3 regions of the Geobacter sp. genome follow, and region 3 is predicted to be linked to each of the others. Evidence: riboswitches for the same ligand, from Rfam matches in the RefSeq annotation. Region 3 holds a riboswitch; each other region holds the start of a gene.

What was found. A riboswitch is a leader RNA that binds a small molecule or an ion and turns the genes downstream of it on or off. The one in region 3 is predicted to bind molybdenum cofactor.
Region 1: another riboswitch for molybdenum cofactor. It lies ahead of RCH91_RS15500 (aldehyde ferredoxin oxidoreductase C-terminal domain-containing protein); the one in region 3 lies ahead of RCH91_RS20190 (aldehyde ferredoxin oxidoreductase C-terminal domain-containing protein).
Region 2: another riboswitch for molybdenum cofactor. It lies ahead of RCH91_RS04195 (molybdenum cofactor biosynthesis protein MoaE); the one in region 3 lies ahead of RCH91_RS20190 (aldehyde ferredoxin oxidoreductase C-terminal domain-containing protein).

The regions. Positions count from the first base shown of each region.
Region 1 covers NZ_JAUQXO010000065.1:75,733-86,120, reverse strand. Annotated here, with positions in the region: gene RCH91_RS15550 (ubiquinol-cytochrome c reductase iron-sulfur subunit) at 16-534, shown strand; gene RCH91_RS15545 (cytochrome c) at 576-1,505, shown strand; gene RCH91_RS15540 (cytochrome c) at 1,559-1,945, shown strand; gene RCH91_RS15535 (twin-arginine translocation pathway signal protein) at 1,942-2,361, shown strand; gene RCH91_RS15530 (FAD-binding oxidoreductase) at 2,377-3,972, shown strand; gene RCH91_RS15525 (FAD-binding oxidoreductase) at 3,997-5,559, shown strand; gene RCH91_RS15520 (transporter) at 5,572-6,495, shown strand; gene buk (butyrate kinase) at 6,536-7,624, shown strand; gene RCH91_RS15510 (SDR family NAD(P)-dependent oxidoreductase) at 7,682-8,449, shown strand; gene RCH91_RS15505 (pyridoxamine 5'-phosphate oxidase family protein) at 8,464-8,865, shown strand; molybdenum cofactor riboswitch at 8,893-9,011, shown strand; gene RCH91_RS15500 (aldehyde ferredoxin oxidoreductase C-terminal domain-containing protein) at 9,031-10,388, shown strand, end outside.
Region 2 covers NZ_JAUQXO010000019.1:7,324-17,711, reverse strand. Annotated here, with positions in the region: gene moaC (cyclic pyranopterin monophosphate synthase MoaC) at 1-34, opposite strand, end outside; gene glp (gephyrin-like molybdotransferase Glp) at 48-1,265, opposite strand; gene RCH91_RS04215 (ATP-binding cassette domain-containing protein) at 1,252-1,977, opposite strand; gene RCH91_RS04210 (ABC transporter permease) at 1,984-2,670, opposite strand; gene RCH91_RS04205 (substrate-binding domain-containing protein) at 2,680-3,489, opposite strand; gene RCH91_RS04200 (porin) at 3,644-5,011, opposite strand; gene RCH91_RS04195 (molybdenum cofactor biosynthesis protein MoaE) at 5,086-5,469, opposite strand; molybdenum cofactor riboswitch at 5,545-5,663, opposite strand; gene RCH91_RS04190 (HesA/MoeB/ThiF family protein) at 5,730-6,572, opposite strand; gene RCH91_RS04185 (MoaD/ThiS family protein) at 6,577-6,801, opposite strand; gene RCH91_RS04180 (aldehyde ferredoxin oxidoreductase family protein) at 6,906-8,636, opposite strand; gene RCH91_RS04175 (iron-containing alcohol dehydrogenase) at 8,720-9,883, opposite strand.
Region 3 covers NZ_JAUQXO010000087.1:5,540-15,927, forward strand. Annotated here, with positions in the region: gene mftC (mycofactocin radical SAM maturase) at 1-139, shown strand, start outside; gene RCH91_RS20160 (mycofactocin system FadH/OYE family oxidoreductase 2) at 251-2,212, shown strand; gene RCH91_RS20165 (electron transfer flavoprotein subunit alpha/FixB family protein) at 2,212-3,216, shown strand; gene RCH91_RS20170 (FAD-dependent oxidoreductase) at 3,213-4,511, shown strand; gene RCH91_RS20175 (ferredoxin family protein) at 4,508-4,786, shown strand; gene RCH91_RS20180 (electron transfer flavoprotein subunit beta) at 4,821-5,714, shown strand; gene mftF (mycofactocin biosynthesis glycosyltransferase MftF) at 5,711-7,144, shown strand; molybdenum cofactor riboswitch at 7,154-7,276, shown strand; gene RCH91_RS20190 (aldehyde ferredoxin oxidoreductase C-terminal domain-containing protein) at 7,314-9,050, shown strand; gene RCH91_RS20195 (hypothetical protein) at 9,123-9,728, shown strand; gene RCH91_RS20200 (MoaD/ThiS family protein) at 9,734-9,958, shown strand; gene RCH91_RS20205 (HesA/MoeB/ThiF family protein) at 9,960-10,388, shown strand, end outside.

The DNA of each region.
Region 1 (10,388 bases), on a different contig from region 3:
GAAAGGAGAAAAGATATGAGTTCCCAAAACAGCACCGGCGCAACGATCCTTCCCTTCAAAAATTCAGATGGGCCGGTCGATGAAGACCGTAGAGACTTCGTGAAAAAAATGGGCGTCGCGGCGTTGGCCGTCGGGGTCGGGGGAGGCGCTCTCCAGTGCGTCCGCTATTTGAAGCCCAATGTACTTTACGAGCCGTCCAAGGTCTTCAAGGTCGGTGCCCTGAGCAACTTCCCCATCGGAAGCCGCATCGTCATTGAAGGCCGCGGGATCGAGGTCGTCAGGGAGCGCGACGGCATGCATGCTATCTCCCTGGTCTGCACCCATCTGGGATGCCTGATAAAGCCGGTGGAAAACGACCCTGACGTCGGATACATGTGCCCCTGCCACGGCTCCACCTTTGCCCACAAGGGTGAGGTTCAGGGGGGGCCCGCCCCGACAGATCTCCCCTGGTACGAGATGTTTATGGACCATACGGGAGCCATCGTGGTCGACACCTCGAAGGTGAACCAGAAGCGCACCAAACTCGTAGTCTGACGGCAGGACCCTTACAGATCCGAACCTAGGAGGATAAGCAGATGGAAAAAGCGGTTCTGCGCAAGCTTACAACATTCTGCATCGTCTGCGGCCTGGCCTGCATCGCCCTGCTGGGGATGACGGTGATTCGCGACGGACAGCGGGAATGGAAGGACTATCAGCAGGAATACAAAGAGATGCTGCTGAAGAAAATCAAGCGGGACGCCAACCCGACGTTCTATGACAGGGTTGCGGCCATGGAGCCTGAGATCAGGCAGGTGGTCATCGGCGAGTTCAAGGAGATCGAGCGCTGCACCACCTGCCACCTGGGGATCGACGACCCCCTTTTCGCGGGCGAAAAGCAGCCGTATACGACCCACCCCAACCCGGAGCTGATGAAGCATCATCCGGTGGAAAAGTTCGGCTGCACCATCTGTCACGGCGGCCAGGGACAGGCGACGACCTTTTACGGCTCATCCCACAGCACCATTCCCAACTGGCCGATAACGCTGGTGTCCAAAGGGTTGATGCAGTCCCGCTGCGGCTACTGCCACAAGGACTACGAAGCCATCGGTGCCGACCGGCTCGTCAAGGGGCGCGAACTCTACAAGGAAATGCACTGCGCCGGCTGCCACAAGATCGATGACCAGGGGGGCGGAGTCGGCCCAGACCTGAGTGCCTTCGCCGACAAGGACCCCGGCGGCTTCGACTACAACTACGTCGAAGGGGGACACTCCAAGCAGGCCTGGGTCATCGAGCACTTCAAAGACCCCAAGAAGGTCAGCCCGGGCTCTCCCATGTCTCGCCCCGCCCTGAGCGACGAACAGATCGAATACCTGGCCACCTATGTGCTGAGCCTGACCCGGCGGGAATTTACGCGGCACTACACCGCCAAGGCAAAAGCGGACTTTGTACCTCCGAAGCTGGACGACGTCGTGCCGGAGCCCGATTTGTCCCCCGCAGCCGGAGATGAGGACAATGCCGGGCGGTGATGCGGCCGGACACCCCCGCGACGCTGAAAACCTTACCTACGAGGAGTGAGAGTATGAACCGGAAAATCTTGTTGATAACGGCGGCAACGCTGGCCTTCGGGATGCTCCTGCCGGGCTCCGGGGCGCGGGCGCAGGATGCACCGCCGAAAATGCCCTACGTCTTCGCCATGTACTGCGTGATGTGCCACAAGGAAGGGGTGCAGATCGGCCCCACAGGCATCTTCGACATGATCTCGAAGAGCGGCAACCCGCTGCACGAACAGTACATCCGCAACAACACGCGCTTCGGCTTCAATGCCATGCCTGCCTTCAGGGTATCGGAAGTGAGCCCGAAGGAACTGAACGCCATCGTCACCTACCTGAAGGAAGTGGCGGCATACCGCAAGACTCATCCCGGCTACAAGCCGGTGCCGGTAAAGGAAGGAGGGGGCAAAAAATGATGGAGACCGGAAGAAGGGGATTTTTCAAGCAGGTTTTCACGGCCGTCGCGGCACTGGCAGCGACAGGAACGGCAGTTGCCACCCCCCGCAAGGCAGAGGCAGCCGTGCCGAGTCAGATCAAAGGCCTTTGCCTCTACGTCCCCAGCCTCGGCAAGGCAAGCGATTTCGTCGAAATGATGAACAATAACGCACCCGGCTCATGGACTGTTCACCCCCTCGCCGGGTCCCTCGGCGACAACTATTTCACTACCAGGACTCTCTACGAGGAAGCGCGGCTGAACGCCAACACCCTTGTCGGCGTCGTGGACCCGGCGACCTTTGCCATCGTTCACGAAGCGATCGTCGATTGCGGCGGCTGCTTCCACTACATCACCTACGAAGACCGGAACCGGGTAACGTTTTCCGTTCAGCTGTAACCGAGGAGGTTTGAAATGAGTCGTTTCATCGCACTTCCCAAAGGAGTGACGGAAGCAACATTCGCACTGGCGATCGCGGAATACCGTGCACTCCTGGGCGAGGACCGGGTACGCACCGACCCGGCTTCCCTGCAGTCCTACATGAAGATCATGATCCCGCAGACCGAGGAGCTCCACAAGCCCTCGGCGGCCATTCTCCCCAGAACGGTCAAAGAGATCCAGGCCATCGTGGCCATAGCCAACAAGTACCGCACGCCCCTCTGGACGGTCAGTACCGGGAAAAACATGGGGTACGGCTCCGCCGCCCCGGCCACCCGGGGGCAGATCGTGCTCGATCTGAAGACCATGAAGAAGATTGTCCATGTGGATGAAGAGCTGGGGTACTGCCTGGTGGAGCCGGGGGTGACCTACTACGACCTGCAGCAGTACTTCAAGAAGCACAATATGAACCTCTGGGTCGACGTCCCCGCCCCTTCGGCCATGGCCAGCCCGGTGGGGAACACGGCAGACCGGGGCGTCGGCTACACCCCCTACGGCGAGCACTTCCTCGTCTCCTGTGGCATGGAGGTGGTCCTGGCCAACGGTGATGTAGTGCGCACCGGCACAGGCGGAGTACCGAACTCCACCAGCTGGCAGGCCAGCAAATGGGGATACGGGCCTTACCTGGATGGCATCTTCACCCAGTCCAACTATGGAATCATCACAAAACTCGGCGTCTGGCTCCTGAAGGGCCCGCCGCCGGGGGGGTACATGCCGTTTCTGATGAAATTTCCCAAGGTGGAGATGCTGGGCGATATCGTCAAGACTTTCATGCCCCTGCGCCTGGCCCAGATCATCCCCAACGCCTGCGTCGTGGTCAACGCCGGCTGGGAAGCGGCCGGCTACTTCACCTACGACAAGAACGGCAAGGGGACCAACCGGAGCACCTTCTACAAAGGAAAGGGAAGTCTCCCCCCCAAGGTGTTCCAGGAAATCATGGACAAGTTCAAGATCGGCGCCTGGAACTTCTACGCCGCCCTCTACGGCTCCCCCGAGCAGGTTGCCCTCAACTGGAAATATGTCTCGGGTGCCTTCAAGGCCAAGTTCGGCAACCAGGTCCAGATCATCACCGAGAAGGAAGCAAAGGACGACCCCATCTTCGAGTATCGACGTCAGTTGATGATGGGAGGGAGCACCCTGCAGGAGTTCGGCCTCTACAACTGGCGCGGCGGCGGAGGCTCCATGTGGTTCGCCCCGGTAGCCGCCGCCAGGCCGTCCGAGTGCGACAAGCAGATGCGGATTGCCACCGACATCCTCAACAAGCACGGTTTCGACTATGTCTCCGAGTATATTGTCGGCTGGCGTGAAATGCACCACATCATCGACCTGCTCTACGACCGCACCCAGCCGGAGGAGATGCACCGGGCCTATCAGTGCTTCGACGAACTGCTGAAGGTTTTCACCAAGAACGGGTACGGCACCTATCGCACCAACATCGCCTTCATGGAAAAGGCGGCCAACACCTACGGCCCCGAGATGCGCAAGATCCACCGCACCTTGAAAAAGGCCCTGGACCCCAACAATATCCTGGCCCCCGGCAAATCGGGCATCAACCTGGATATTCCGCTGTAACGACAACGGTAGAGGAGGTATGAGATGAGTCGTTTCCTTGCGCTCCCCAAGGGCGTTACAGAACAAGCCTTCACCAAAGCGATCAATGAGTATCGCTCCCTTCTGGGGGACGGGCGTGTCCGCACCGATCAGGCATCCCTGAAACCCTACCTTGCGACCACCATCGCCCAAAGGGATGCCTTGACCCCCCCTTCCGCGGCGCTCTACCCGACCACCGCCAAAGAGGTCCAGGCCATCGTCGGCATCGCCAACAAGTACAAGACGCCGCTCTGGACGGTATGCAACGGCGAGAACGAAGGGTACGGCTCCTCGGCGCCGGCCACGGCCGGACAGATAGTGCTCGATCTGCGGAACATGAAGAAGATCATCGAGGTTGATCGGGAGTTGGGGTACTGCCTGGTGGAGCCCGGCGTGACCTACGGCGAGCTGCAGGAGTACCTCACCCGCAACAAGATGAACCTGTGGCTCGACGCCCCGGCCCCTTCGGCCAACGTCAGCATCGCCGGAAATATCCTGGAACGCGGCAGCGGCTACACTCCCTACAGCGAGGATTTCCTCTTTTCCTGCGGCATGGAGGTGGTGCTGGCGGACGGAACCCTCCTCAAGACCGGCATGGGCGGGATTCCCAATTCCACCAGCTGGCAGGTGTTCAAGTGGGGATTCGGCCCCTATGTGGACGGTCTTTTCTCCCAGGCGAACAACGGGATCGTCACTAAAGTCGGCGCCTGGCTGATGGGCGCCCCGCCCCCGGGCGGCTACAAGCCTTTCTGCATCAGATTCCCGAAGAACGAAATGTTGGCCGACATCATCAAACCGGTCATGTTCCTGCGCCAGGCCCAGATCGTGCCCAACGCCTGCGCCCTGGTCAACTCCGGCTGGGAAGCGGCCACCCGTTTCGCCACTGACCGGAAGAACAACGGCCGCTTCTTCAACCCGGGAGCGGGAGCCATATCCTCCGGCAAGCTGATCAGCCGCGACGTGGGCGCCTGGAACCTCTACGGGGCCGTCTACGGCTCTCCCGAGCAGGTGGCGCTGAACTGGATGTACGTCTCCGGCACCTTCAAACAGGCCTTCGGCAACAAGATCAGAATTATCACCGAACAGGAGGCCAAGGGTGATCCGGCCTTCGAATACCGGAAACAGCTCATGATGGGGGGGATTACCCATCATAGCCCCCTCGACCGGTGGCGCCCCGGCGGCGGCTCCATGAAGTTCGCCCCCACAGCGGCCGCCCGTCCGGCCGAGTGCGCCCAACAGGCCAGGGTGGCCGCCGAGATCCTCAACCGGCACGGCTTCGACTATCTGAGCGAGTTCAGCTTCTTCTGGTACGACGCGCGTCACGTTGTCGATCTGCGCTTCGACCGCACGAAACCCGAGGAGATGAAACGGGCCCACAACTGCTTCAACGAGCTGATCAGTGTATTCACCAAGCACGGCTGGGCAGTCGGCCGTACCAACACCGCCTTCATGGACAAGGTGGCCGACTCCTACGGTCCGGCGATGCGAAGGCTCAACCGCACCATCAAGAAGGCGCTGGACCCCAACAACATCCTGTCACCGGGCAAATCCGGGATCAATCTGGCTTAAGGAGGCGAAATGATGAAAACGGTAAAAGTCCTGATAGCAAGCATTTGTTTGGCCACTTTTGTCTTTATCCAGTCGGCGGCTTGGGCCTTCAATTCCAGTTCCTTCAACGGCACGGCCGATTTCTATGCGGGAGCCGCTCCCCCGCCGGGACTTCACCTGATCGACTACAACGTCTTCATGGACATTAAAAAGATCGAAAACAAGGGGCAGGGATTGGCTGACGGGAAAGGAACTCTTACAGCCATCGCCTTCCGGCCGATCTATGTATCGGAAAAGGGACTCTTCGGCGGTAACTTCCTGATGCACTCCATCATTCCCCTGCTGACTGTGGAGGCTGACGTTAAGGTGAATACGCCAGGGGGCCCGGTCACCGTGGAAGGGCATGATGGTGGTCTCGGCGATGTTTACTTCGGGGTCGGCATGGCGTGGCACACCCCGACCTGGCACTGGCTGACGGTATTGGACATCATCACCCCAACCGGCAGCTTCGATTCCAAAAAGCCGATCAACGCGGGCAACAATGCCTTTGTCATAGAACCGGTCGTGGCAGTAACGGGTCTTTTCCAGAACGGCATGGAGGTGAGCGCCAAGCTCATGTACTCCTATCACACCAAGAACAGCGATTATAGGGAACCAGGAACGGGTCTCAAGGGGTATCAAACGGGGCAGGCGATACACATGGACTACAACGTGAACTATGCCGTGACGAAAGACCTGAAGCTCGGCGTTACCGGCTGGATCTGGCAAGGGCTCGAAGACGATGAAATCGGCGGCAAGAAGCGTTCCGACACCAAGGATTTCGAGTTTTCCATGGGGCCGGCAGCCCGCTACCAAAGCGGCAAGTTTGCCCTCATCGGCAAGTATGTGCTTCCGGTGTCCGCCGAAAACCGTATCGAAGCCAATCAGCTCTGGATCGACCTGGTTTATTCATTCTAGGAAGTTCACAGGGATCGGCACTCTTCCGGAGGGAAAAACGATGGACGACAAGAAAATACTGATTATCAATCCCGGCTCCACCTCGACAAAAATCGGCGTCTTTACCGAAGGGAGGATGATCATCAATCAGTCGGTAAAGCATGACGACGCGGAACTCAGGAAGTTTCCCACCATCTGGGACCAGTATGATTTCCGCAGGGAGGCAATCTTCCAGGTTCTCGCCGACAACAACCTCTCCATGGGCGAAATGGACGCCATCGCCTGCCGGGGTGGTAACGTCAGGCCCCTTCCCGGCGGCATCTACCGGATCTGCCCGAAAATGATCGAGGACATGAAAAGCGGTATCTATGGCGGCCACCCCATCAATGTGGGGGGACTTGTCGCCTTTGACCTGGGCAACCAGTTCAATATCCCGGTCCTCACCGCCGATCCTCCCATGACCGACGAATTGTGCACCTCGGCCAGGTACAGCGGCATTCCCGAGATCAGCAGGCAGAGCAGCTTCCACGCCCTCAACCAGAAGGCCACCGCCAGGAAGGTGGCCGCCGAACTGGGGAAGAAATACGACGAAATCAACCTGATCGTTGCCCACCTCGGAGGGGGCATATCGGTAGGAGCCCACCGCAGGGGGAAGATCATCGATGTCAATAATGCCCTTGACGGCGACGGCCCCTTCTCTCCGGAGCGGGCCGGATCCCTGCCGGCCGGCGATCTGGTCAAGCTCTGCTTCAGCGGCGAATATGAAAAAAATGAGGTCCTGAAGCTCCTGACCGGAAGGGGTGGCCTGTTCGCCTACCTGGGGACGACCGATGCCGTTGAAATCGAGAAGAGGATCGCCGACGGGGACCAGAAGGCGGCGGAGGTCTATGAAGCGATGATCTACCAGGTGGCCAAGGAGATCGGCGCCTGCGCAGCGGTCCTTGAGGGGGAAGTGGACGTCATCGCCCTCACCGGCAGCCTGGCCTATTCCAAGGTGCTTCTGAAAAGCCTGCAGAAGAAGATCTCCTTCATCGCCCCGGTCCTCCTCAATCCAGGCGAGAACGAGATGGAAGCCCTGGCCGATGCGGCCATGAGATATTTCAGAAACGAAGAGGCCTTGTCCATTTACAGGCAGGACAAGGCAGCATGACCAGTCAATACACTTTGCAGCGGATTTAGCACATTACCCAAAAAGGAGATACTAGCCATGGGAAAACTCACCGGAAAAGTTGCAATCATCACCGGAGCGGCACAGGGAATCGGCGCGGCATACGCCGTGGGCCTTGCCAAGGAAGGGGCAAAGATCGTCATCGCCGATGTCCTTGACGGCGAGAAGGCAGTGGAGGCAGTGAAAAAGGCAGGCAGTGACGCCATTTACATCAAAACCGACGTCAGCAGCCAGGAGCAGTGCGACGCCATGGCCAAGGCCGCGGCTGAAAAGTTCGGCTCCGTCGACATCCTGCTCAACAATGCCGCCATCTTCGGCAGCATCGTGCTGAAACCGTTTACCGAATGTACACCCCAGGAGTTCATGAAGGTCATGGAAATCAACGTCCTCGGCCAGTTCAACTGCATGAAGGCGGTATTCCCCTACATGAAGGCCAAGGGGGGCAAGATCATCAACATCGGCTCCTCCTCCATCAACGAAGGGGTGCCCGGCATGCCCCACTACGTTGCATCCAAGGGTGCGATCATGGCCCTCACCCGCTCCATGGCCCGGGAGCTGGGGGACTACAAGATCAATGTCAACACCATAGCCCCCGGCTTCACCCATTCCGACGGCGGCAACAACTTCGACAAGAACAAGAAGCTGGACCTGCCACCCCTGGAAGAGCTGCAGCTCCAGGCCCGTTGCCTGAAAAGGGAAGCGGTGCCCGAGGACCTCATCGGCCTGGCCCTGTTCCTCTCCTCCGATGACAGCGCCTTCATCACGGGCCAGATGATCGTCCACGACGGCGGGTTGTCGTTCCACTAAGGACGGAGGGTTACATGAAAGAAGTACTCGACATGCTGCCGATCCCCTGCTACGGCAGCCTGGCAACCGTGGATGCCGGGAAACCAAGAGTCAGACCCTTCGCCGTCATGTTTGAGGAGAACGGCAGATTCTATTTTTGTACAGCCAGCAATAAAGATGTTTACCGGCAACTGACCGAATGTCCGTACATCGAATTCACGAGGACCACTGACGATATGCGGTGGCTGAGAATAAGCGGCGAGATCACATTCGACGAGGATATCAGGAGCAAGGAGAAGTGCTTCGCCAACTATCCCATGCTCAAAGGCATCTATCAGACGCCGGACAACCCGATCTTCAAGGTTTTCTATCTGGAGCACGGCAACGCATCCATCGACAGCATGACGGCGGAGCCGCGCAAGGTTTTTGAGTTCTAGCAGGAGCGGCTACAACAGTACCATCAGGCGGGAAAAAGTCTCCGAGCCGTCTTGCCTAAAGGAACTCCCCCATGGCACGAGGCCTGCGGGTCACGCTGGAAACGGCGTGACCTCCCCTTTCGGAAAGGAGACTAGGGGAAATTTCTACTGAAAGGGAGAAGAACCATGAACAAGATCCTTCGTGTCGACATGACCAGCCTCAGCACCACCACTGAGCCGGTTCCCAAAGAATGGGCCTGCCTCGGCGGCCGTGCCCTTACCTCTACCATCGTTGCAAAAGAAGTGAAACCTACCTGCCATCCGCTGGGGGCGGACAACAAGCTGGTCTTTGCCCCCGGCCTGCTGAGCGGCACAACCGCCGCCAACAGCGGGCGCTTTTCCGCCGGTGCCAAAAGTCCCCTGACCGGCACCATCAAGGAGAGCAACGCCGGCGGACTGGCCGCCCAGATGTTCGGCCGCCTCGGTATCAAGGCGCTCATCATCGAGGGGCTGCCTGCGGGAGACAACTGGTACAGCCTGCATGTCAACAAGGATGGGGTGTCCGTAGCGGTTGAGACGGAACTGATCGGCCAGGGAAACTTTGCCGTTGTCGAAGCTCTGGAAAAAAGGCTCGGCAAGAAGACGGGGGTACTCACCATCGGTCCCGCGGGGGAGATGAAGCTGCTTGCCGCCAACATCTCGGTCAAGGATTCGGACAGCAAGCTGCGCAGTCATGGCCGCGGCGGCCTCGGTGCCGTAATGGGGTCGAAGAGGATCAAGTTCATCTCCATCGACGACCGCGACGCCCCCGGCATCAAGCCCGTGGACAAGGAGACGTTCACCGCCGCCGCCCGGGCCTTTGCCAAGGCGATTCTGGAGCATCCCGGAACCGGCCAGGGCCTCCCCACTTTCGGTACGGCCGAGATGGTCAACATCGTCAACGAGGCGGGGGGTCTTCCGACCCGCAACTTCACCTATGGCCGCTATGAGGGCCACGAAAAGATCTCCGGCGAGACCATGCGCGAAACGATCATCGAACGGGGGGGGAAACCGAGGCATGGCTGCCAGCCCGGCTGCATCATTCAATGCTCCCAGGTTTATAACGACAAGAACGGCACGTACGTCACCTCAGGATTCGAATACGAGACCATCGAGACCCTGGGAGCCAATGCCTGCCTGGGGGACCTGGACCAGATCGCCGCCGCCGATTACATCATGGATGACATCGGCATCGATTCCATCGAAACATCGGTGGCCATTGGGGTGGCAATGGAGGCGGGCGTACTGCCGTTTGGCGACGGCGAAGGGGTGTTGCGGATACTTCGGGAAGAGATCGGCCGAGGGACCCCGCTGGGACGAATCATCGGCAACGGTACCGGCAATGTGGGGAAGGCCTATGGGGTGACCCGGGTACCGGTGGTGAAGAACCAGGCGATTCCCGCCTACGATCCCCGCGCCATCAAGGGTATCGGCATCACCTACGCCACCAGCACCATGGGAGCGGACCATACCATGGGCTATGCAGTCGCCACCAATCTCATGGG
Region 2 (10,388 bases), on a different contig from region 3:
CCTGGCCTTTGTCGTCGAAGTGGTTGAATGACATTCGAGCTCCTTTCCTATCCTTCCAGCATCTCCACGTCACTCCCCACCAGATGCACATCCACCTCCGTGCCGGCCGCAACGAAGGTGGCATCCCGGGGGAGTACGGCGAGGCCGTTGGCCCGGATCATGGTCCTGAGGATGCCGGTGTTCTGGTCGCCGGAGGTGGAGGCGGTGTAGCGGCCGTTTTCCACCTCTATCCGCACCCGGAGAAAGTTGACCTTGCCCGGCTTCTTCTTAGCATCTTCTTTCAGAAACGCCTTCACAAATGGCTTCAGCACTCTTCGGTGCCCCATCATCTTCAGGATGGCCGGCCGGGCAAACTCCTCGAAGGTGATCATGGTGGAAACCGGGTTGCCCGGGAGGGAGAAGACCGGTTTCTCCCCGAACATGGCGAAGGCGGTGGGGCCGCCGGGCTTGATGTCCACTCTCCAGAAGACCTGCTCCACCCCCAGTTCGGCCAGGACATCCCGAACCAGGTCCCGGTCGCCTGCCGAGACGCCGGCGGAGGTGATGAAGGCGTCGGCCTTGAGTCCTTCGATCATCTTCTCCCGGTGGCTATCCCGGTCGTCACGGGCGATGCCAAGAATGACTGGTTCTGCGCCGCACTCCCGGACGGCTGCGGCCAGCGACAGGGTGTTGGAATTGACGATCTTCCCCGGCACTGGCGGCTCCCCCAGTTCGATCAGCTCGTCGCCTGTGGAGAGGATGGCGACCCGGGCCTTGCGGTAGACCGGGACGATGGCCTTGCCGAAGGAGGCGAGCATGCTGATTTCCGGCGGCCTGATGAGGGTGCCGGCCGGGATGATGAGCGCGCCGGTGGCCACGTCCTCGCCACGGAACCGGATGTGCTGGCGGGGCTTCACCGGCTCCTTCAGGGTGACGGAGTCGCCGTTGTCGTCCGTTTCCTCGATGGGAACCACCGCGTCGCAGCCGGGGGGGACCGGGGCGCCGGTCATGATCCGGATGGCGCAGCCGCGTATCACGGGGCCAGTCACCTCGCCACCGGCCGGGATGTAGCCGGTCACCTTCAGGGTCGCGGGGAGGGAGACGCAGTCGGCGGCCCGCACGGCAAAGCCGTCCATGGCGGAGTTGTCACAGAGCGGCATGTCCCAGGGGGCGGTGACGTCGTCGGCGATGACCCGTCCAAGGGCGTCGAGGATGCTGACCCGCTCCACGCCCAAGGGGGCGACGCGGTCGAGGATGATTCTGCGGGCTTCTTCAAAGGTAGGCACGGTTACTCACTCCTTCTGTCTGAAAGCCTGTTGAGGCGTTGATCTCTGGGACAAATCCTGGGCAGGCCAGTTCCCCGGCGATCAGGTGGATCTGCTCGCCGCCGAGCCGACCGGGATGCTCCGGGTCGTGGGTGGTCATGATGACGGTGGTCCCCCGTTCGGGAAGGGCGGCGATAACCCCTTCGAGGAGCTCGCTGGTCCCACGGTCCACGTTGGCCAGGGGCTCGTCGAGCAGGAGCACCTTCGGTTCCAGTGCCAGGGCGCGGGCCATGGCGACCCGCTGTGCCTCGCCGCCGGAAAGCTCCCGGGCGCGGCGCTGTCCGAAGCCGGGCAGTCCCACGAGCTCGAGGGCCTGCTCTACCCGCCGCTGTTTTTCATCCCCTCGTATCCCGCGCAGCTTCAGCCCGAAGGCGACGTTGGCGAAGACGCTGCCATCGAAAAGGTAGGGGGACTGGTGGAGCAGCGTCACCTGCCGGCGCAGGGGGAGCAGCGCGGCGTTGGTCCATTGGACCGGCTCCCCCTCGTACCTGAGCTCGCCGGCGGTAGGGGGGGCGAGCAGGGCAAGGAGGGTCAGCAGAGTTGTCTTCCCCGAGCCGTTGGCCCCAGTGAGAGTGTAGAGTTTTCCCGGGAAGAGCGCAAGGTCATCGATGGCGAGGACTGTGCGTTCCCCGTGGGATTGGCGGATGCCGATGAGTAGGTAGAGGGCGTTCACGGAGCATTACCTCTGCTGGAGGATGTTCAGAAAGAGATTCACCAGAAGCGCCACCGCCATCAGGATGATCCCCAGGGCCAATCCCAGGGCGAACTCTCCTTTGCCGGTCTCCATGGCGATGGCGGTGGTCATGGTGCGGGTGTAGCCCCGGATGTTGCCGCCGAGCATCATGGCAACCCCGACTTCGGCAATGACCCGACCAAACCCGGCAATGACCGCGGCCATGATACCGAAGCGAAGCTCCCTGGTCAGCTGGAGAATGCTCTGAAAAGGCCCGGCCCCGAGGGTGAGGGCCGTCGGAATGATCCGGGGGTCGGCCCCTTTGACCGTGCTGAGGGTGAAATTGGCCACGATGGGGATGGCCAGGATGGTCTGGCCGATGATCATCGCCTTGGGGGTGAAGAGGAGGCCCAACTCCCCCATCGGTCCCTGGCGGCTGATGATGCCGTAGACCGCCAGGCCTACCACCACGGTCGGCAGGGCCATGAGGGTGTTGAGAATGGTGATGACCAGGCGCTTGCCGGGAAACTCGGTGATCCCCACGGCCACCCCGGCCGGGACGCCGGCCAGGGTGGCGAAGAGGATCGACCAGAGGGCGACACTGATGGACGTTACCACCGCCGTGACCACCTCGCCGTCAAGGGAGAGGATCAGCGCAAGGGCTGTGCGGAAGGTTTCGGCGAGGAATTCCACCCACTCTCCCTATTTCTTGTAGATGAAGAAGACCGGCTCGCCGTGGGCCTTGTAGTCGGCGATGATCTTCTGCCCCTCGGCGCCGGTGACGAAGTCGACCAGCTTCATGGCCAGATCAAACTTCACATGGGGGAATTTCTTCGGGTTCACGACGATGATCCCGTAGGGGTTAAAAAGCCCCTTCTCCCCCTGGAAGACGATGGTGAGATCGGTCTTCTGCCCCTTGAATGCGTTGTAGGTCCCGCGGTCAGCCAGGGTGTATCCCTGACGCTCGGTGGCCATGGTGATGACCGGTCCCATCCCCTGGCCCGCCTCCACGTACCAGTTCCCCTTGGGCTCTACGCCGGCGCTCTTCCAGAGTTCCAGTTCCTTGGTGTGGGTGCCGGACTTGTCGCCGCGGGAGACGAAGGTGGCCTGCTTTGCGGCGATCAGCTTCAGGGCCTCGGCGGCGCTTTTCGCGCGGGCTACGCCGGCCGGGTCGTTTTTCGGGCCGATGATGACGAAATCGTTGTACATGACGTCTTTGCGGTTCACGCCGAAGCCGTCGGCCACGAACTTGTCCTCCAGTTTGCGGGCGTGGACGAAGACCACGTCCACGTCGCCGGCCTCGCCCAGCTTCAGTGCCTGGCCGGTGCCGACGGCGATCACGTCGACCTTGCAGTTGTTCTTCTTCTCGAAGGGAGGGAGGAGCACCTTCAGGAGCCCCGAGTCCTGGGTGGAGGTGGTGGTGGACATCTTGAGGCGCTCCTCGGCGTATGACGCGCTGCAAAGCATGACGAGAGTGGTGACAGTAAACAAAAGCCTGGTGAGAATGTTCATCGTAAACCTCCTGTGAGAAGTTAGTAACTATACCATAAACCGAGGCTATTTGAATATTTACCTCTTTTTGTAGTCGCCGTTTTTTCAGCCGGCTGATCCCGTGCCAGCAGGTCTCAAAGGCATCCGTACTGATGCCTTTGAGCCGGCGAAACCTTTAGAAGAAAAGCTGGGCCTGCAGCCGCACCAATTTGTCGTCAACCGTACTGGCGGTGGCAGGAGGATCGTTGGAGGAGATCCGGCCCTGACGGTGAATGTTGCTGAAGTCGGCCTGCACCTTCAGGTTGTGACCAATGAAATACCAGGACACTGCCCCGGTAGTCTCAACCCAGAGGTCGTTGCTCACGTCCCGGTTCGGATCGATATAGGAGTAGCGGGCCGCAAGTTCCAGGTGTTTCGGGATCACGAAGTAACCGGCCTGGGCATAATAGCCATGGGCGCGAACGGTGTTATTGCTCTTCGACCCGTCGGCCTGACCGAACATGTATTCACCCTGGAGCGACAGGCCATGCCACTTGAAGGCTGCATCGAAGCCCGCGGTATGGAAGTCAACAGATTCTTTCACATTATTGATTCGTTGTGCTGCTGTCGTTATGACCCCTGAGGAGTTGCCCATTCCGAACCAGCCCGGCGCGGAAAGCGGGTCGGAGCTGCTTATGGTTTTGGCGAAGTTTACGTTGTTGGATTCCAGGCCACTCGTGCCGCTACCTGTGGTGCCGCTGAGGGTATTGAAATAATAGTTGGCGCCGATGGAAAGAAGCGGTTTTTCGCTGTTCTCCAGATCGGCCTCGGAATACGCCATCTCTCCAAGAGGGTTGAGCGCAAGACGTACGTTGAAGGCGTTGTCGCTGGTCGACCGGAAAGTATTCTGGCCCACACCGCCATATCCTCCGAGGCTATAGGCGAAGAGACCTTTGGCGACCTTGCCGTGTATTTCGATTCCCGTGTCGTATCCGGGCGCAAACGCCGTCGTTACCGGGGAACTGTCCACGAACTGGTTGTTGGCGGTGGACGTGATCCACTGCCGGCCGAACTGGACCTTGTTCTGCCCGAACCGGAACTGCACCTCGTCCATAAGGCGATAATTGAGCCAGACCGACTCGAGCAGCCCCCCATTTTTTGTCGTGCCGCTGCTGATATTGATGAAGTTCATGTCCAGCTTGTAGGTCACGTCCTTGGTAAAGGCATAGCCCCCCAGCAGAAGCTTGGCCCTTTTTATCTCGAACCTGCTGGTGTTCTGTGCGCTGCCTGAGCTGCTATCGTTGTCGTTATCCTTGTCCAGATAACTATACCGGGTCTGGATCTGACCACCGATGTTAAGTTGAAATTTCTCATCCGGCGAGGTCAGGCTGATACCGTTGCCGACCTTGAAGTTCACCGGCTTGCTCTTCGTCACCTCCTTGTAGTCCTCCTCGGTGATCACCCCCTTTTCCTTCAAAACATCCTCAAGGGTCTTGGCTTCCACTCCCTGAGCCGCCATCGCGCCGGTGAAAAGAAGTGCTGCTGCAATGGTCCTTCCGTCCATGATTGCCTCCTTCAGATTGAATTGCAACGGGGCATGCCCCATGATGACCGATTTCAAATTGTTAGTGCCAGTTCCTATTCCGCGAGGCGTTCCCGTTTGCAGACGGTGGTCATTTTCTTCAAGCGGGCAATGCCGTGGCGGCAGGCGGCAAAGGCGTCCTCGCTGTTGGGGGAGCTGGCGGCCACCAGCGAGATGATATCGCCGACGTGCAGGCACCCCTCCCTTCGGACCAGGAGTACATCCTCCAGCTTCCACTTCAGAAGGAGCTCGGCGACGATGGCGTCAAGCTCTTCCTCGGCACCTTCCTCGAACCGGTATTCGATGGAGTCCGTCGGTGCGCCTGATCCGCCGTCCTTCTTCACCACGGCGTAGTGCAGGACAACCGAACCGGCGGTCTTGTTCGAGATGAGCCCGTATGTCGTTGACGGGTCGATGGGGGTATCGGTGATGACGACCATGAAATGGCTCCTCGTCCTGTCGGCGGATACAACGAAAAAGGCCCCCTTCCTGAATGGAAAGAGGCCCTGGGACGCATGGCAACCGGGGATCTCCTTTTCAAAAGGGAGGCGCCGCCGTTTCCAGCGGAACCCGTTGGCCGGGCGCCGTGAGGTCTGGACCTGGTAGGCGCTGCGGCTCGGAGAGGGTGTCGAATTTTCAGTAATCTCGCATGCAACAGGCCGACCTGTCAACTTTTTCCTTATGGCGGAGCGGGTCTCCGCTACTCTCCGACCGCCGCCAGGGGGGGCTCGATCCGCACTTCCTCGAACTCCATGTCGAGGAGGTTCACGAAGAGCATCCGCTGACGCAGGGATTCTCCCTCGCCGAGGAGGACCTTGCAGGTCTCGGCCACCTGGAGGCTGGCCACTACGGCAGGGGTGAAGGAAGGGTTGCCGAGCCGCGTTTCAACCCCTTTCGGCTCTGCCCATCGGCCGAAGATGTAGGGCGAGATGTCTTCGCCGGGGAGTTGGGTGGCCACCTGTCCGTACCAGCCGCCAATGGCGCCATGCACCACAGGGATTGCCATCTCCCGGCATAGTTCCACCAGTTCCAGCCGGGTGGTTATGCTGTCCAGCCCGTCCACCACGGCATCGGCCCCTTCAAGCATCTTCCGGCCGTTGGTCGCTGAAAATGCGTCCTGGATTGGCGTGATGGTCACGGCCGGATTGATCTCTCTGACCCGTGCTGCCGCCACCGCCACCTTCGGTGCCCCCAGGTGGGCGGGGGAGGAGAGTATCTGGCGGTTCAGGTTGTGCTCCTCGAAGATGTCGGGGTCAACGACCACCAGATGTCCAACACCCAGCCGGGCCAGTTCCTCTATGATATACCCCCCGAGACCGCCGCTCCCGATGACCACGACTCTGCTCCGGAAGAGACGCAGCTGCATGCCGACGGTGATGGTCTGGCGATTGCGCTGGTAGCGGGCGGGCATCAGCCCCAGTTGGAGGATGGTTTCCTCCGCCTCCCCGATGGTGAGGTCGTACCGCTCTGCCGCGTCAGTCTGAACCGCCCAGGGAATGACGTCTCCCAGGGCGTGCCTCTGCAGGAACATGCGCAATTCCATAACGCTATCCTCCGCCCACGAGCGGGAACAGGGACAGGGTGTCACCGTCCAACAGCCGGTGATCCAGCGTGGCGTGCCGGCTGTTGACCAGCACAATCCCGACTTCCTTTTCCGGGATTTTCAACTCACTGGCGATGTTTGCGGGGGTGGCCCCCGGGTCGTACCTTTTCGTTACCGCGGCAAAGCGCCCTACCCGGAACATGGCGAACAGTTTTACGGTGATCTCCATTGCATTTCCCCCGACGGCCAGGCGGCCTGATGTGCTCGGCGGGCGCGGACACTGATGGTGCCCGCGCCCGTATTTCATATGTATTCCGCTTTGCGAAGCATCGGCTAGAAGTTCCAGAATTCGTCAATCTCCGCGTCGCTGAAATCCCAGACGGCGTTGTGGGGCGCCACCGGTTCGGTCTTGAAAAACTCGGGGAGGCGGTCATGCTCCTTGGTGAACCCTGCCTCGATGTTGAACTGCCGCTCGACCTTCAGAATATGCTTGCCCAGGTTCGTTACGTCATCGCCGGTCAGGCTGATGCCGAAACGGGCGTTGATCATGTCGATGAGGGCCGGCAGGCACTCGGGGATGTCCAGGGCCGGGAAGGCGACGAAGATGCACATGCCGGTGGAATCCACGGCCGCCGTGGCGATCTGCAGGTTGCGGGAAAGCTCCACCTGGCCGTCCTTTTTCAGCGGGTCCACAAAACCGCCCACGTTGAGGATGTTGGTGGCGATGGTGTAGCCGGCGGTATGGTCAGCCCCCATGGTGCTGGTGGCGTAGGTGATGCCGATTCCCTTCACCGAACGGGGGTCGTAAGCCGGGATTCCCTGGTTCTTCACCACCGGTACCCGGGTGACGCCGTAGGCTTTGCCAACGGAACCTGCTCCGCCGCCAAGGATGCGGCCGAGGGGGGTTCCCTTGCCGATCTCCTCGGTGAGGAGGCGAAGCATCTCCTTGCTGTCTCCCCACTTCAGGATGCCTGCTTCCATGGCCACGCCGAACATGACGGCAGTCTCGATGGAGTCGATGCCGATGTCGTCCTTGAGGTTGTCGGCAACGGCGATGTCGTCCAGGTCGTCGATGCAGCAGTTGGCGCCGAGTCCCCAGATGGTCTCGTACTCGAAGCCGGAGGTGACGTATTTCCCCTCCTTGTCGTGGTAGACCTGGGAGCACTGGATGATGCAACCGGCGTGGCAGCCGTGCTTGTGTTTGCCGCCCCGGCTGACGATGGTTTCGTGCATGGTCTCGCCGGAGATCTTGTCGTGCCCGTCGAACTGGCCGACGGTGAAGTTCTTGGTCGGCAGACCTCCGGCCTCGTGGAGGATGTTGACCAGCACGTTGGTGCCGTAGGTGGGAAGTCCCTCGCCGCTCACCGGGTGGTCGAGGAGTGCCTTGGCGAATGCCCGGGCGGCGGTCTTGAATTTCTCCGGATCGGCGATGGGCACCTTGGGTGCGCCCTCGTCATTGATGGAGATGAACTTGATCTTCTTGGAGCCCATGACGGCGCCGAGGCCGCCGCGGCCGTGGCTGCGGATCTTGCTGTCCGGGTCCTTGACGGAGATGTTGGCGGCGGTCATTTTCAGTTCGCCGGCCGGGCCGATGGTGAGGATGCCGGTCTTCTTGCCGAGGCGGGCTTCCAGGGCCTCGATGACGGCGAAGTTTCCCTTGCCTAGCAGTTCGGTTTCTTCCTTGATGGCGACCCCGTCCATGGTGACGTGGAGGTTGTACCACGCATCGGCCTTGGGAACCCCTTCGATGATCAGCGCCTTGATGCCAAGGCGGGCAAGCATCTGGGCCGCGGTGCCGCCGGCGTTGCTCTCCTTGATGGTACCGGTCAGGGGGCTCTTGGCCCCGGCGGAGAGGCGGCCGGAGTTGGCGGCCGGCGTCCCGGTCAGGAGCCCCGGGGCGAAGACCAGTTTGTTGCTCGGGCCCAGGGGGTGGCAGGTGGGGGGGACCTCCGCGGCAACGATCGTCGAAGTCAGGCCGCGGCCGCCGAGCCCTGCCCAGGCGGTGGGCACCGCCTCGGTCCTGGTGCTCAGGTCGGACATGTTTACGCGAATTATCTTATCCATGAACTGATTACTCCCTTTCAATTGAGGCTCTTGCAAAAGGTCCAAGAAGCCCCCTCCCCCCTAGCGGGGGAGGGAACCCGTCGTTACATCGCTGCCTTGAAGATGCCGACGACCTGGTCCAGCGTCGCCTTGCGCGGGTTGGTCAGCTGGCAGGCGTCTTTCTTGGCGTTTTCCGCCATGACCTTGAGGTCCTCTTCCTTGACGTTCAGCTCCCTGAGGCCGGCGGGGATGCCGATGGCTGCCGAGAGCTTGCGGATGGCGGCAATGGCCTTGGCTGCGGCGTCCATGGGGGCAAGGCCGGAGATGTCTTCGCCCAGGGCCACGGCGATGTCTGCGAACCGCTTCGGGCAGGCGATGGTGTTGAACTCGCAGACCGCCGGCAGCAGGATGGCGTTGCAGACCCCGTGGGGGAGGTTGTAGAAGCCGCCCAGCTGGTGGGCCATGGAGTGGACGTAGCCGAGGCTGGCGTTGTTGAAGGCCATGCCGGCCAGGTACTCGGCGTAGGCCATCCTGTCGCGGGCTTCCAGGTTGTCGCCATTGGCCACGGCCGGGCTCAGGTACTCGGCGATCAGCTTGATGGCCTGAAGGGCGCAGGCGTCGGTGATGGGGGTGGCGATGGTGGAGACGTAGGCCTCCACCGCGTGGGTGAGGGCGTCCATGCCGGTGGCGGCGGTGAGCGGCGCCGGCTTGCCGAGCATCAGGACCGGGTCGTTGATGGCGATGTTCGGGGTGCAGCGCCAGTCGACGATGGCCATCTTCACGTGGGTGTCGGTGTTGGTGATGATGCAGAAGCGGGTCATTTCGGAGGCGGTGCCGGCGGTGGTGTTGATGGCGACGAAGGGGGGCATCGGCCTAGTGGACTTGTTGACCCCTTCGAAGTCGCGGATGTTGCCGCCGTTGCCCATCACGAGGCCTACGCCCTTGGCGCAGTCGTGGGAGCTGCCGCCACCCAGGGAGATGATGGCATCGCAGCCGTTCTCCTGATAGACCTTGACGCCGTCATGGACATTGGTGTCGGTGGGGTTAGGCTCGGCGCCGTCGAAGATGACGACGGCGACGCCGGCAGCTTCCACCTGCTGCTTGATCTGGTCGGCCATACCCATGGCCGAGATCCCCTTGTCGGTGACCAGCAGTGCCTTCTTCGCGCCGAGGGCCTTGACCTGGGCGCCGGTCTCCTTGGAGGAGCCGACTCCCATGAGGGTAACGGTAGGGATGAAAAATCCGAATGTCTGATCTGCGAGTGCCATGTGTACTTCCTCCTTGTGGTGTGTGTGGCGTCTTGCCACGCTTGGTGATTTTCTCCCCGGAGCAGTCGGTCGGGTTGTGCATACGATTTTCTAGAACATCTGTTTGTCTCCATGGCAAGTCGTATACCAATCGGGGTGCGTCACGGGAGAGTGTTGATAACATGCTGAAATTTCGACACATAAATGGCAGTCACCGGCACGGGCAGACCAGATTGTGAATACGGATTTCCTTAACGCCGTTCTGTGATGGTGCATACGGTTGTTCCGTTATGGAACGGTTGTGATGTTTTGGAACGGATCGTTGTGCCCTTCTCCTTCACCGTCGATCCCTCTCCACCCGTGCTTGCCAAACTCCCGCGGAGCCCTGTCACGCGCGAGATTGTCACCGGGGGTCCGTTCAGTTTTCCGCCGTCGGCGGTTCCCTTGGTATTGAACTTGCCAAGGGGCTCTGGCGGAGGGAGACGGGGATCACGGCACGGTGGCCATGTCACGGATCGGTGGATAG
Region 3 (10,388 bases):
CCAGCGCTTCGACCAGTGTCACGGCGGCTGTCCGGCCGTTGCCTGGCACCTGAAAAACGACCTGAACGGCGGCGATCCGGAGTGTCTGGAGCGTTGCGTGACATCCATTGCCGACGCGAACAGGGCGGCGGCCGCCTGAAATAACAGAATGTAGGGGCGCCGCTTGCTGCGCCCGATTGCGAGGCAAAAAGGGCGCGGCAAGCAGCGCCCCTACATCAGAATAAATAAGAGCCTTTGAGGAGACCTCATCATGATGTTCCCGAATCTGTTCTCGCCCCTGAAACTGGGGACGGTTGAAGTGAAAAACCGGATTTCCTTCCAGCCGCACCTGACCAACCTGGCAGTGGGCAACCTCCCCAGCGAGCGTCAGATGTATTACTGGGGCGAGCGGGCCAAGGGGGGGGCCGGGCTCATCATTACCGAGGAGATGAGCGTCCATCCCACCGACATGGCCTACGAGAAGCTGATCGACGTCTACCACCCCGAGGTGATCCCCGGCTTCAAAAAGATCACCGACTACGTCCATCAGTTCGACAGTAAGATCTTCGCCCAGCTGAACCACAACGGCCAGCAGGGAGACGGATCCATCTCCCGCCTGCCGGTCTGGGCCCCCTCCCCCATCCCCGACGTCCTCTTCCGGGAAACCCCGAAGGAGATGGAGCCGGAGGATATCGAAGAGGTTGCCCACTACTTCGTCAAGAGCGCCATCCACGTCCGGGAGGGGGGATTCGACGGCATCGAGCTGCAGTTCGGCCACTCCAGCCTGGCCCGCCAGTTCCTCTCGCCCCTGACCAACTTCCGCACCGACGAGTACGGCGGCAGCCTGGAGAACCGGATGCGGGCCCCCCTCAGATTCATCAGTGCCGTCCGCAAAGCCGTGGGGAACGACTTCACCCTCGGCATCAGGATGTGCGCCGACGAGATGATCCCCGGCGGCCTCGACCTGGGCCAGGTCCAGGAGATCTGCGCCCGGTTCGAGGCGAGCGGCCTCATCGATTTCATGGACCTCTCCATCGCCACCTTCTACAACCTCTATCTCGTGGAAGGCTCCATGCACACCCCCCTCGGCTACACCATCCCCCTGGCCGCCGGCGTCCGGGAACGGATCAAGCTGCCGGTCTTCTGCACCGGCCGGATCAACGACCCGGTCATGGCGGAAAAGGTGCTTGCCAACGGCCAGGCCGACATGATCGGCATGTGCCGGGGCCTCATCTGCGACCCCTTCCTCCCCAAGAAGGCCCAGGAAGGGAGGATGGACGACATCCGGTACTGCATCGCCTGCAACCAGGGGTGCATCGGCCGGATCGGCATGAACAAGACCCTTGGCTGCGTCCAGAACCCGGCCATCGGCCGGGAGAAGGAGTGGGGGGAGGGAACCCTCACCAAGGCCAACGTAAGGAAGAAGGTGACCGTCGTCGGCGGCGGCCCGGGCGGCATGTGGGCCGCAAAGATGGCCGGACGTCGTGGCCACAGCGTCACCCTCTACGACCGCAACGAGGCCCTCGGCGGGCAGGTGCGGACCGCCATGAAGGGTACGGGGCGCGACGAATTCGGCGTCATCATCCGCAATGAGAAGGACCAGGTGCCCAAGGCCGGGGTGAAGGTGAATCTCGGCGTCGAGGTGAACGCGGAAAAGGTCCTGGAGGAAAAGCCCGATGTGGTGATCATCGCCACCGGGAGCCTCCCCAAGAAGCACCCGGTGGGGGGGGCCGACGGCCCCTCGGTGTACAACGTCTGGCAGGTGCTGGACGGCGAGGCGGAGCTGGGCGACAAGGTCTGCCTCATCGACTACGACGGACACCACCGGGCCAGCGCCACCGCCGAATACATGGCCATCCAGGGAAAGTCGGTCCACGTCATCACCTCCAGCCTCTTTGTGGGCGCGGAGCTCGGCCCGACCCAGGACCTCTACCTGACCCGGCAGCGGCTCCTGCAGAAGGGTGTAACGTTCACCCCCGACATCGCCGTCATGGAGGTCGGCGGCGAGACCGGCGCCAAGACCGTGAAGGGGTTCAACGTCTACTCCAACCAGTGGGACGAGTGGGGCCCCTTCGATACCATCGTCCTGGCCATGGGGCAGAAGGTGGACGACTCCCTCTACATGGCCCTCAAGGGAAAGGTGGAGGAGCTGTACCGGATTGGCGACTGCGTGGCCCCCCGCAAGGTGGACATGGCCATCTGGGAAGGTCATCGGCTCGGGAGGGAGATCTGATGAGCGGCAACGGAAAGATCCTCGTTTTTGTCGATCTGCCCGGCGGCGAACTGGACGAAACCGGCCGGGGGCTCCTCTCCTACGGATCGCGCCTGGCCGGTTTCCTCGACGCCCCCTGGGGGACCGCCACCCTCCTCGAACCCGCGGGTGAGCATCTGGCCGCCTTTGCCGCCTACGGCGTGCCGGCAATCACCTGTGTAGCCGGAGGAGACAATGCGCTCGACACCCCTGCGCATCTCGGCAGGCTTCTGGGCCAGCTTGCTACGGAGACCACGGCAAAGATCATCGTGCTCCCCCACAACGACCTGGGGGCGACCCTTGCTCCCATGATCGCCGCCACCCTCAATGCCGCCATCCTCACCGAAGTGGTCACCGCGCGCCGGCAAGGGGACGGGGTGAGACTCTCCCGGCAGGCCCTGGGCGGGCGGGTTGCGGAAACGAAAGAGTGGGATGGCTCCCGCCCCCTGGTCATCACCGTCCCGGTCCGCTCCCTGAGCCAGGTGCTCATGCCGACGGTCCGCCCCAGCACGCCGGCTCTGACGGTCTGGCATCCCCTCGCCCTCCCGACCGATGCCGCCGCAACGGTTACCGAACGGATACCGCCCGACCCCCAGACCGTCGATCTGACCGAGGCGGAGGTGATCTTCAGCGCCGGCAAGGGGTGCGATCAGGCCACCTTCGACCAGCTCAAGGAGCTCTGCCGCCTGCTGAACGTATCCTTCGGCGTGACCAGGCCGGTCTACGACCTGGGCTGGACCGGCTTCGAGCGGATGGTGGGGCAGACCGGCCGCACCGTTACCCCCCGTGTCTACCTGGCCCTCGGCATTTCCGGCTCCATGCACCATGTGGGAGGGATCAAGGACTCCCGCCGGATCATTTCGATCAACAGCGACGCCAAGGCCCCCATTTTCGCCAACTCCGACGAGGGGTTCGTGGCTGACCTGAAGGAAGTGCTGCCGTCCCTCCTGGAGCGGGTTAAAGCGGCCGTCGGAGGTGCGCAATGAGTACATCCTATGATGCGATAGTTGTCGGGGCCGGCCCCGCCGGCTCGTCCGCCGCCCTGACCATGGCGCGGGCAGGCATGAAGGTGGCCCTGCTGGAGCGGGGGACGTTCCCCGGCGAGAAGAACATGTTCGGCGGAGTGCTCCACCGGCTCCCCTCCCTGGAAGAGGTGTTCCCCGACTTCTGGGAGCGGGCCCCCCTGGAGCGCCACATCGTCAAGAAGGGCGTCACCTTCATGACCGGCGACTCCAGCTTCTCGACGACCATTGAAGCAGGCAGCTTCGACCGCCCCCCCTATAACGGCTACACCATCTTCCGCCCCAGTTTCGACCGCTGGCTCGCTGACGAGGCGGTCAAGGCCGGCGCCACCCTCATCACCCGGGCCACGGTGGATGACGTCGTGGTCCGCAACGGCAAGGTGGCCGGCGTTACCATCCTCGACCGGAAGGGCGAACTGACCGCACCGGTGGTGGTGGCCGCCGACGGCGTCCTTTCCTTCACCGCCAAGAAGGCGGGGCTCCGGCAGCCAACCTTCGACCCGGCCCAGATGGCGGTGGGGGTCAAGGCGCTCATCGACATGCCGAGAGAGCTCATCGACGACCGGTTCGGCCTGGTGCGGGACCAGGGTTTCGCCAACGAGTTCGTCGGCTGCACCGAGGGGGTCAGGGGTGGAGGTTTCCTCTACACCAACTACGACTCCCTCTCCGTCGGCCTCGTGTTTCACCTGGCGAGCCTGCGGACCAGCGGCAAGACCCCCTACGATCTGCTGAACGCCTTCATGGAGCAGCCACAGGTGGCCAAGATGGTGGGGGGGGGAAAACTGCAGGAGTACTCGGCCCACGTGATTCCCGAGGGCGGATACAACATGATCCCCGAACTGGTGGGCGACGGCATCCTCGTTGCCGGCGACGCGGCGGCCCTCTGCAACGCCACCGGCCTCAACCTGGAGGGGATCAACCTGGCCTCCCATTCGGGTGTCCTCGCCGGCCAGGCGGTCATCGCCGCCCACCAGGCGGGTGATTTCAGCCGGCGGGGGCTCGAGGTGTACCGGCAGCTCATGAATGACAGCTACGTCATCAAGGACCTGAAGCTCTACCGGAAGGCTCCCCACATGCTCCACAACGACCGCATCTACAACGAGTACCCGGAATTGGTCTGCGGCATGATGGAGTACATCTACCGCATCGAAGGCACCCCCAAGGAGAACCTGTCCAAGCTGTTCCTGAAGACGGCAAAGGAGAAGGTGGGGCTCAAGAACCTGGCGGCCGACGCCTTCAGCGCATGGAGAGCACTATGAACATCGATGAGATTTTCGACTTCACCAGCTTCACCATCGACCGGGAACCCCACATCGTCCTCGATCCCCAGGTCTGCGTGGGTTGCGACAACCGCGGCTGCACCAACTCCTGTCCGGCCCGCTGCTACACCTGGTCGGAGGAGGATAAGAAGATGACCTTCGTCCATGACGGCTGTCTTGAATGCGGCACCTGCTACGTGGTCTGCCACCGCAATGCCTTCACCCGCTGGCGTTATCCCCGGGGAGGGTTCGGGGTGGCGTACCGGATGACGTGATGATCGCGCGATAACTAGGTAGGAGATTTCAGATATGCCCTACAAAAACCTTCACATCCTCGTCCTCCTCCGGGAGGTCAACGACCCCCGCCCTCCCGCCCGCGTAACGACGCGGGGCGCCGGCATCAGCGACCGGGGCCTTCGGCGTGTCCCCAACCAGGCCGACCTCGTTGCCCTGGAAGAGGCTCTCCGGCTCAAGGACAGCCTCGGAGGCGCCGTGACAGTGCTGGCAATGGGTCCCGAGCGTCTCGACGACACACTCCGCCTCGCCTTCTCCCTGGGTGCGGACCGGGGGATCCGGTTCTGGGACCATGGCCTGGAGGGGGGCGATGCGGTGGCCGACGCCCGTATCCTGGCCCGGATCGTTGGTATCCTCTCCCCTACCCTCCTCTTCACCGGCAACCGTCTGGCGGACCGTGGCGACGACCCGGTGCCGGCCCTGGCCGCCGCCGCCACCGGCGCCCCCTGCATCACCGCAGCCGTTGCGCTAACCCTGAAGCCGCAGGGAGTAGAGGCCCTGCGCAAGGGGGACCGGGGTGCCCGGCAGAAAGTCGCAGCACCGTTCCCCTGCACGGTGCTCTTCGACGAGGGGCAGACACCCCGCTACCCCTCCATCGAGGCAATCACCCGATCCCTGACCGCTCCCATCGAGGAGTGGGAACTGGCTGACCTGGGGCTCCCCTTCTGGGAGGTCGGCGCAACCGGAGCCTATCTCACGACGGCGGAGTTCGGCACGCCCCGCCCCGACCCGGTGCGGCTCGTGACCCCGGACCCGCAGCTCCCCGCCTTCGAGCGGATAATCTCCCTTCTCTCGGGCGGCATCAAGGCCCGTGAGGGGAAAACACATCTTCTCTCGGCTGATGAAACGACCACGGAGCTTTTGAGGATTTTTCGCGAAGAGGGAATCGCACCGGAGGCAGCGTCATGATCTATCGCCTGTCGCGGCATGTGGAACTGATGGAACGGGGGGGTGAAAACTTTCTCGTAACAAAGACTCCCCTCTGCGTCCTTCGCCTGAACCGTTCCCTGACGGAACTCGTCAGGCGCGGGATGGAGGGTCCCCTGTCCGCCGCGACCGCCGCCGAGGCCGACGTCCTCGAGCACCTGGCGGCAAAGGGCTTCATGGAGCGGCTCCGGAATGCACCGGAACAACCGTCGGCGCTTCCCACCGTCAGTGTAGTCATCCCCGTCAAGGACCGGGCGGAGGAGCTCAAACGCTGCCTTGCTTCACTCGCCACCCTCACCTATCCCCGGGAGAAGCTCCAGATAATTGTGGTGGACGACGGGAGCAGCGACGACTCTGCAGAGGTGGCGCGGCAGGCCGGAGCCCGGGTGGTCTCGTCGGGGGGTACGGGCCGGGGACCGGCGGCGGCCCGCAATGTGGGGGCGGCGGCCGCCCGGGGTGATATCCTCGCCTTCATCGATTCCGACTGCACCGCCTCCAGGGAGTGGCTCGCGGAGCTGATTCCGGCCTTCGACGATCATCGGACGGCGGCCGTGGGGGGACTGGTGGACGGCATGTGCACCGAATCGACCGTGGACCGCTACGAGGCGGTCATGTCCAGCCTCTCCCTCGGCTCCCGGGAGCGCACGGGAAGCGGCGGAGACGACACCTTCTACCTGCCGAGCTGCAACCTCCTGGTTCGCCGCCTCACGTTCCGCAGCGTGGACGGCTTCGACGACACCATGCACGTGGGCGAAGACGTGGACCTGACCTGGCGTCTGCGGGACGAGGGGTGGACCATCGCCTACCTGCCGGCGGGAAGGGTCCTGCACGAGCACCGGAGCACGCTTCGCTCGTTCATGTCCCGCCGCTTCGATTACGGCACCTCCGAGGGGATGCTCCAGATCCTCCATCCCCACCGCCGCAAGCGGATGGTCGTTCCGCCGCTCCTGGCCCTGCTCCTTGCCCTCTGCGTCATGGCTCCGTTCACCGGGGGGTGGACACTCCTCATGGCCGCGGGGGTCCTGGCGGTGGACGCAACGGTCGTGCGGGTGCGGTTCGCCCGCCGGAAGCTGCCCGTCGGGCTTCCTGCCCTGGTGTCCGGCCGGCTGCGAGCCCTGGGGAGCCTCGTCTACTATCTCAGCTACCACCTGATTCGCTACTACGCCATCCCCCTCCTGGCCCTCTCCCTGTTCTTCCCGCTCTTCGGCCTGGTGGCCATCGGTGTTCTGGGGTGCGCGGCAAAGGTGGATCACGGGATCAAGAAGCCGCGGCTGTCATTCATTCGCTTCACCGGCATCTACCTGTTGGAGCAGGTCGCCTACGGGGCCGGGGTCTTCTGGGGATGCCTGAGCAGACGGTGTTTCGCTTCCTACCGGGTGGTGATTCTCCGGCAGATGGAAGCGGCCGGCTAGAAAAGATACATAGTACACTTTCTCCGAGCCTGCCTTCCTGCGGGGATGATGGTTGTCCCATGGTGTCAGGCCACTGGGTTTTGCCGGAAACGGCAAAGCCTCCCTTTGGAAAGGAGAATTATCGTGGCTGAAGACCACACAATCCAGGAAAAGGGAAAGGAGTAAACGCATGGACAAGATTGCTCGGATCAACATGGGAGCAGCGGGTGGCCCCACGGTAACAGTGGAAGGGCTCGGCGAGTATGCCGGGCTCGGCGGGCGGGCGATGACATCGCTGGTCGTTGCCAAGGAAGTGCACCCCCTCTGCCATCCGCTGGGGGCAGAGAACAAGCTGGTGATCGCTCCCGGCATGCTGAGCGGCACCACCGGCTCCATGACCGGCCGGCTGTCGGTGGGGTGCAAGAGCCCCCTCACCGGCACCATCAAGGAGTCCAACGCCGGGGGCCAGGCCGCCCAGGTGCTGGCGCGGCTCGGCTACGCCGCGGTCATCCTCGAAGGGAAGCCCGAGGGTGACGACCTCTACAAGATCCTCATCAACAAGGACGGCATCCAGGTCATCGTCGACAACAGCCTGAAGGAGCTGGACAACTACCCTGTCATCGAGAAACTGCGGAAGGAGTATGGGGACAAGGTCGCCTACATGTCCATCGGCACCGCCGGTGAGAGAAAGCTCCTGGCGGCTTCCATCGCCTGCACCGACCCTGAGCTCCGTCCGACCCGCCACTGCGGCCGCGGCGGCGTTGGGGCGGTCATGGGCGCCAAGCGGGTCAAGGCGATCATCCTTGACGACGCGGGGATGAAGATGCGCCCGCCGAAGGATCCCGAGAAGTACCGGGACGCCAACCGGAAGTTCGTGGAGGGGCTGCGCAAGCACCCGGTCACCGGCGAGGGGCTCCCGGCCTACGGCACCAACGTGCTGACCAACGTCCTCAACGAGGCGGGGGGCTACCCCACTTACAACTTCAAAACAGGGCAATACGCCGGCGCCGCCAACATCAGCGGCGAGGCCCAGGCGGAACTGGAAGTGAAGCGGGGCGGTACCGCCACCCACGGCTGCCACCGGGGCTGCGTAATTCAGTGTTCCGGCATCTATAACGACAAGGACGGCCACTACCTCACCAAGCAGCCTGAATACGAGACGGTCTGGTCCCATGGCGGGCACTGCGGCATCGACGACCTGGACACCATCGCCCGCCTCGACTTCATGGACGACAATATCGGCGTCGACACCATCGAGATGGGGGTCACCATCGGGGTGGCCATGGATGCGGGAGTCATTCAGTTCGGTGACCGCGAGGGGGCCATCCGGCTCATGGAGGAGGTCGGCAAGGGGACACCGCTGGGGCGCATCCTCGGCAGCGGCGCCGCCGTAACCGGCAAGGTGTTCGGCGTGGAGCGGGTGCCGGTGGTCAAGGACCAGGCGCTCCCCGCCTACGACCCCCGCCCCATCCAGGGGATCGGCGTCACCTATGCCACGAGCACCCAGGGTGCCGATCACACCGCGGGCTACGCCATTGCCACCAACATCCTCAAGGTGGGCGGCGACGTGGATCCGTTAAAGACCGAGGGGCAGATCGAGCTGTCGCGCAATCTGCAGATCGCCACCGCCGCCATCGACTCCACCGGCATGTGCCTCTTCATCGCCTTTGCCATCATGGACCAGCCGGAGACCTTCCAGGCGCTCCTCGACATGCTCGGCTCGTTCCACGGCATCACCATGACCGGCGATGACGTGGTAGCCCTCGGCAAAAAAGTCCTCTCAGCCGAGCGGGACTTCAACACCCGGGCCGGCTTCAGCAAGCAGCACGATCGGCTGCCGCGCTTCTTCTACACCGAGCCGGTCGCACCCCACAACCAGACCTTCATGATGAAGGATGAGGAACTGGACGACGTATTCAACTGGTAGGAAGCATGTGGGGGCGGAGCGGCAGTTCCGCCCCCACGTGATATTAATCCGTCGAAGGGAGAAGGCCTGACCATGGAAGCTCCTCTCACTCGCCTCACCCTCACGCTTCCCCCCGCCCTGGCCAGTGAGTTCTTTCCACTCCTCCAGCGGGGATTTCTCGTCACGGCCCACGTGGGATGCACACTCGAACGCCTCCTCTGCCGTCAGTGGGGAATTGCGCCCGAGTATGTGGCCTCGCGGATCACCACCATCTTCCTTGACTCAAAAGCAACCGACAACGTTAACTCAGCCATAGTCAGGGATGGTGCAACCGTAGCCCTTTCGGGCGCCATGCCCGGACTGGTCGGGGCAACCATGCGGCGTGGCGGGCACCTGGCCGCAATGCGCAGCAGCATGACCCATCAGGAAACCGCCACCGGCGCCACCGACCGGATCGGCACGGTGCGGGTCAAGCTCTTCAACATCCTCCTTCCCGAACTGGGACCCGAGTTTCTGAAACGCGGCCTGCTGATGAGCTGCGAAGAGGTAACCGCCTTTTTTCGGGATCGTGACGAAACCTTCTGGGAAGCGTGCGACAGTGCCGTTCTCAACGGCACGCCGGTGGGCTCCGGACTCCTTCGGGCAACAAATCCCTTCTGCACGGGCGGGACCGTGCGCCTCACGGTCAACTTCAGGTGACAGACATGAACGTAACCGTCAAACTGTTTGCAACCTTTCGTATCGGTCGCTTCAGCATCGAATCGCGCGATTACCCGGAAGGGACCACGGTCGCCGACGTGGTCAGGGAACTGAGCCTCCCCGAAAATGAAGTGGGGATCATGATGGTCAACAGCCGCCATGTGAAGCTCGACCACCGGCTTGCCGAAGGGGACACCCTGGCCCTCTTCCCTCTTCTGGGGGGGGGATGAGATGCAATCCCTCGAAGAGTATATACGGCAACACGCAGAGGGGGATCTGGTGCCGTGGCGATGCCAGGTGGAAATGACTGAGCGTTTCACTCTCACCCTTGCCGAGGCCGAAGGGGCGATCCTGGAGCTCGGACTCCTGCCGGCCCGTTACCAGCGCAACCGCGAGATGCTCACGACCGGGCAGCAGCTCCGCCTCTTCCGGAGCCGGGTTGCCGTCATCGGCTGCGGCGGGCTGGGGGGGTACATCATCGAGGAACTGGCCCGCCTGGGCGTCGGGACGATTGTCGCCATCGATCCCGACATCTTCGTCGAACACAATCTGAACCGTCAGCTCCTCTCCAGTCCCGGCCAGCTGGGCCAAGTCAAGGTCGAGGCGGCTGCGGCGCGGATTGCGCAGATTAATCCGGCGGTCACCCTGATTCCGCTCAGG